Regions from separate parts of the Streptococcus criceti HS-6 genome, predicted to be linked through region 1. Evidence: predicted binding sites of a transcription regulator. Region 1 holds the regulator's gene; the other holds the start of a gene.
The links. The regulator Rex, encoded in region 1, represses fermentation and respiration genes when NADH is low (regulators of the CRP and FNR family bind a similar motif). The targets are predictions, from matches to a motif close to TTGTGAANTANTTCACAA.

Region 1 (3,140 bases):
GGATAAAAGACGGGCCAGCACTGAGAATATGATTGGCATTACAGGTATGGCTCAAGCACTCAAAGAGGCCGACCAAAACTTAGATGGGAACTATCAAAAAGTAGCTCACCTCCGCAATGTCTTCTTAAAAGAATTGACTAAGCAAGGCCTAGACTACTATCTCAACGGGAGTGATAACAGCCTTCCCTATGTTATCAATATCGGTTTTCCGCGAAGCCATAACAATCTTCTCCTAACCCAATTAGACTTAGCAGGATTCGCTGTATCGACGGGTTCTGCCTGTACCGCTGGTACTGTTGACCCCAGTCATGTTTTGGAAGCCTACTACGGGAGCGACTCCTCTCGCTTGGACGAGTCCATTCGCATCAGCCTGTCAGAACTCAATACCCCTGAGGAATTAATCAAACTCGCAAAACAATTAAAAGAAATTATAGGATGATACCATGGCATTTGAAAAATCTATTCACTTGGACGACTGTAAGTATACCTATACCATCAGTCCTAAGATTAAAAAATATACACTGAGAGATACAACTTTTGAACCAAATAAACTTGGTCATTACGAACTTAACCGTCTTCTGGAAGAGGTTCCCAATTCTGGACAAGGTTTCCCTGTTAAAATTACTATTCACAAGGATTTGTCTTCCTTTAAACTCAGTATCACCGACCAGTCTGGACTGCGCTTGGTCAATATCTTTAAATCAGACAAAACAGCTATTATTCAAGATAAATTTTACTTTTTGATGGATAGCTTGGTCGAGCGAGATATTTTTACGAAAACAGAAAATGACAGTCCAAATCTTTGATTTTGATAAAAGAATCCTATGCTGGCATAGGATTTTTTTATCACAAATTTGTTGCAGTTTTCACAATCTTGTTCTACAATTAACTTAGAATTATTGATTTTAAAATAGATTGGAGATAGTGCCATCATGGTTATTGATAAATCTATTCCAAAAGCAACAGCCAAGCGCCTGTCGCTCTATTATCGAACCTTTAAGCGCTTTAATGCAGGAAATATTGAAAAGGCCAGTTCCAAGCAAATTGCTGAGGCTATCGGAATCGACTCAGCCACTGTTCGCCGAGACTTTTCCTATTTTGGTGAACTAGGAAGACGGGGATTTGGCTATAACGTTAAGAAGTTGATGAATTTCTTCGCTGATATCCTCAACGATCATTCTATCACCAGTGTGGCCCTAGTCGGTTGTGGAAATATGGGCCGGGCCCTGCTCCACTATCGTTTCCATGAGCGCAATAAGATGCAAATTATAATGGCATTTGATACTGATGATAATGAACTGGTCAACACTAAGACAGATGATGGTATCCCTATCTACGGTATTTCTACCATCAAAGAGCATCTCAAAGATTCCAACTGTCAGACGGCCATCCTAACCGTTCCCAGTCTTAAAGCCCAAGAAGTCGCTGATCGGCTAGTACAGGCTGGTATTAAGGGAATTCTGAGTTTCTCTCCAGTCAATCTGCACCTGCCCGAGGGTGTTTTTGTGCAATACGTTGACCTGACTAGCGAGCTCCAGACCCTGCTCTACTTCATGAATCAGAACCACTAAAAGTTTTCAGCTCAATAAAACTGGAGAGAGTGTGTCAGGTAGACGCTTAATGGCTCTTTTGTAGGCCATCTTATGAGTTTTGGCTATGGGGACAACAGTCCTCATAGTTGCCTTATGCGCCATCTTCAGAGATTAACACATGTGTGGGTGGGGGCCAAGCCACTACGGCTGTTCTGTCCCATCCCCTTCTCAATTCATATACCTACCCCTAGGAGGTTTTCCTTAATGAAGCAAAAACCAATTATTGGTATTACAACAAATGAAAGACCCAACAGCGATAATATAATCACCAGCTATGCACCTAGAGGATTTGTCCAGGCCGTTCAAAGGGCTGGTGGAATTCCTCTGCTCCTCCCTATTGGTTCCATCGATGATGCTATCGAGTATGTTGATAGGGTGGATAAGATTCTACTGATTGGTGGACAAAATGTTGATCCTGAATTCTATCACGAAACAAAACAGGCTTTAGATGATGATTTTTCTCATCGCCGAGATATTTTTGAGTTTGCCATTATCGACGAAGCTATCCGTCAAAGAAAACCTATATTCTCCGTTTGCCGTGGTACCCAGCTCATGAATGTGGCTCTGGGAGGTAATCTTAACCAAGCCATTGAAAATCACTGGCAGGAGGCTCCAACTGACTATCTCTCTCATGAAATGACAATCAAGGCCAATACAAAATTGGCTGAAATCTATGGCTCAGAAACCACCATCAACTCCTTCCACCATCAGAGTATCAAGGAACTCTCTCCCTACCTAGATGTTATTGCCGAGGATCCTGAAGATTCAACCATCGAGGCGGTTGCCTCCAATCATCCTGATATCCATTTTTTAGGAGTCCAATGGCACCCAGAACACCTGATTGGCAGTCGGCAGGAAGATCAAGAGCTCTTCAACTATTTTGTCAACGAGTTATAGGTATGAAAAAGCGATTGAAAATTAAGAAGCTGCCCTCCTCTCATGTCATTAAGCAGCTAGCAAGAATTAAAACTTATCATTTCGACCAGACAGTTTTTCCACTGTCTGGCCTTTTTTATTAGCAAGCTAGTTTCAATGTTTTCAGCTGGGCAGGTCAATGATGATATCCGTTTCTTCCCGAAAACTGTAATAATGATCAGAACCAACGATGATATGATCCAAAAAGGCCAAGCCAAGGTCATCGCAACAGCGTTTGATTTTCTCTGTAAACACGATATCGTAACGACTCGGATCAGGCTGTCCCGAAGGATGGTTATGAACAACGATAACCGACGTTGCCATAACCCGGCAAGCGTAGTGGAGAATCTCTCGCGGTTCTGCAATAGAACGCTGGACACTACCGATAAAAATAGTTTGCTTTTTAATCAGGCGATTTTGAGTATCCAAATAGAGGGCTATCAAATGCTCCTGCCTTTTATCTCGCAACTCTGCTATCATTTTCTTAGCCAGGCGGTCACTGGAAATAATCCTTTCGGACTTCTCAGGCAGTGTTTGATTGATGCGCTTAGAGAATTCCAAGGCTGCTTTCAGCTCAATGGATTTAACCCGACCAATCCCTGGAATAGCCTGCAATTCCTCCAAGGATAAGCT
Region 2 (3,140 bases), 1.3 Mb from region 1:
TGATGGGGGATTAGTAGCTGATGATATCGAAACTGTCAAACAAGAAAACCCCATAATCGGTTGGTCACGAGAACAATTTAACCAGCTGATTGAAGGTGACTATGAAAACCAAGCTAAGGGAGGGACAAGTTGGAAGACTATCCAGAAAGCTCATCCTCATCCTTACTCTGCCCACTATCTATTTGAATATGATGAGACTTCTCCAGATGCAAAAAAAGGATCCCTAAGCTATAAGTTAGAGGTCAGGTATGGTGATGATATTGATCCCAATAGTATTGTTCTGGATTTTTTATCCCCAGATAGAGGAAAAAATTATTACCTAAGTGAGAAAGCCGGGCCAGACTCATTCTCAGGATAACTTGTTAAGGGATTAGCATTTATTCTGACCAAATTAAAATACTTTGACAGACCTCACCCATTTTGCTAGAATATAAGAGTCGCAAAGACAAACTAACTTCTTCTTGGTTGTAGGATTTGCCAAAACCTACCACTCGGATGAAGCAATAAAAGGAGAAAAAATATGGCAATTTCAAAAGAGAAAAAAAATGAAATCATTGCTCAATACGCTCGTCACGAAGGCGATACTGGTTCCGTTGAGGTGCAAGTTGCAGTCCTAACTTGGGAAATCAACCATCTTAATGAGCATATTCAGCAACATAAAAAAGACCACGCAACTTACCGTGGTTTGATGAAAAAAATCGGTCACCGTCGTAACCTTTTGGCTTACCTTCGCCGTACTGATGTTAACCGTTACCGTGATCTCATTCAATCACTCGGACTTCGCCGGTAATAAAATGATGCTGAGGGCCTTGAAAAAGGTATATGATCTTAGAGGCTGGTCAAGAACTTTTAATTTCTGAAGACAGCCATCTAATCACTAACCTTTAGCCCGAACTCGAATGACTAAGCTTGGTTTTGCAACTAAGCTTATTTTCATAGGCTGTCATCCTCAAAGAAAAAAGGAAAACAGGCAATGAAGCAGGATACTTCAAGCCTGTTTTCTCTTTTTTTCACAGACTTGCTAGTTGTTTGGACTGGTAGCTTTTTTATGGGAAAGAAAGTAGCGAAATAGCTGTTTGTGGTATAAAACCAAAAAATCGTGAAAAAAATCACAAAAGTGCTTGACATTATTTCGAAAAGGGTTACAATATTAACGTGAAGAAAATCACAAACTAATTTTTTTGAATTTTTACGAGTGATCATCTTCTTAGTCAACCATTCGTTAATGATTATCTTTGGAGGATAAATTTATGGCAAAAGCAACTAAAACTGCAGAACTCAGTGCTGAAGAATTGGCGCAACAGTATACGGGGGAACTTGTAGACAAAGCCGTAGAAGCTGAACGTGTTTACGCAACTTACTCTCAAGAGCAAGTTGATAAAATTGTTGCAGCTATGGCACTTGCTGGTTCGGAAGCTGCTCTTGAATTGGCGAAAGAAGCACACGAGGAAACAGGCCGCGGTGTTATCGAAGATAAAGATACTAAAAATCACTTTGCGACAGAATATGTTTACGAACGTATTAAAAATGAAAAAACTGTTGGCATTATTGGCGAAGATAAAGTAGCTGGCAGTATTCAGATTGCAGCCCCTCTTGGTGTTTTGGCTGGCATCGTGCCAACAACAAACCCAACATCAACAACCATGTTCAAAATTTTGGTTGCTTTAAAGACACGCAATGCGATCGTCTTTGCTTTCCACCCTGCAGCGCAAAAATGTTCTGCACACGCGGCTCAAATTTTGTACGATGCAGCGGTAGCAGCTGGTGCTCCTAAGAATATTGTACAATGGATTGAGACACCATCGATCGCTAATACCAATGCTTTGATCTCAAATAAGAAAATTGCATCAATCTTAGCAACTGGTGGACCTGGTATGGTTAATGCCGCTCTTAAATCTGGTAACCCATCAATGGGGGTTGGTGCTGGTAATGGTGCTGTTTATGTAGATGCTACGGCTCACCTTGACCGTGCAGTTGAAGACCTTCTTTTGTCAAAACGATTTGACAATGGTATGATTTGTGCGACTGAAAACTCAGCAGTGGTTGAAGCACCGATCTACAAAGAATGGTTAGCTAAAATGCAAGAAAAAGGTGCTTACTTAGTACCTAAGAAAGACTATAAAAAACTTGAGGATTTCGTCTTTAATGACAACCACGGTGTGAACGGTCCAGTTGCTGGTATGTCAGCTGCTTGGATTTGTGAACAAGCTGGTGTGAAATTACCAGAAGGTAAAGATGTACTCCTGTTTGAATTGGACAAGAAGAATATCGGTGAAAAATTATCTTCAGAGAAGCTTTCTCCGCTCCTTTCGGTTTACAAAGCGAAAGACCGCCAAGACGGCATCGAGATTGTCGCTGCCTTGCTTGACTACCAAGGTGCCGGTCACAATTGTGCCATCCAAATTGGTTCACAAGGAGACCCGTTTGTTGCAGAATTTGGAGATGCCCTTAATTCATCTCGTATCTTGGTTAACCAACCAGACTCAGTCGGCGGTATTGGCGATGTCTATACAGATGCATTGCAAGCCAGCCTAACTCTTGGAACAGGATCATGGGGGAAAAATTCATTGTCACACAACCTATCTACTGGCGACCTCTTGAACGTGAAAACTGTTGCGAAACGCCGTAATCGTCCTCAATGGGTACGTTTGCCAGAAAAAACTTACTACGAAAAGAACGCTATTTCTTACCTTCAGGATGAATATGAACCAATGAAGCGCGCCCTCATTGTTGCAGACCCAGGTATGGTTCAATTTGGCTTCGTTGATACGGTTTATGCACAATTAGCCCTACGTGATGAAAAAGTGGTGACATCGCTTTACGGCACCATCAAGCCAGACCCAACTCTTGGTCAAACCATTGAAATTGCTAAACAAATGCGTGACTTCAAGCCTGATACCGTTATTGCTATCGGTGGTGGTTCCGCTATTGATGCCTCTAAGATTGCCCGTTTGATTTATGAAGTGTCTCTTGACCGTGAAGAAGGATGGCTTGATGCTTATGAAAATGTGAGTGAGTTCTTCCTTGAATTGCAACAAAAATTTATTGATATCCGTAAACGTATTGTGAAATTCAAGCATCAAACAGAAACTCGTCTCTTCTGTATTCCAACAACATCAGGTACAGGTGCAGAGGTAACG

Region 2: adhE (bifunctional acetaldehyde-CoA/alcohol dehydrogenase) is a predicted target of Rex. The motif match lies at 1,098-1,115, and genes of this name have one in related genera.

The regions. Positions count from the first base shown of each region.
Region 1 is NZ_AEUV02000002.1:1,406,829-1,409,968, reverse strand. It holds gene STRCR_RS06550 (cysteine desulfurase family protein) at 1-439, shown strand, start outside; gene STRCR_RS06545 (DUF1831 domain-containing protein) at 444-806, shown strand; gene STRCR_RS06540 (redox-sensing transcriptional repressor Rex) at 933-1,571, shown strand; gene STRCR_RS06535 (gamma-glutamyl-gamma-aminobutyrate hydrolase family protein) at 1,797-2,489, shown strand; gene radC (RadC family protein) at 2,631-3,140, opposite strand, start outside.
Region 2 is NZ_AEUV02000002.1:97,038-100,177, reverse strand. It holds gene STRCR_RS00540 (hypothetical protein) at 1-358, shown strand, start outside; gene rpsO (30S ribosomal protein S15) at 521-790, shown strand; gene adhE (bifunctional acetaldehyde-CoA/alcohol dehydrogenase) at 1,251-3,140, shown strand, end outside.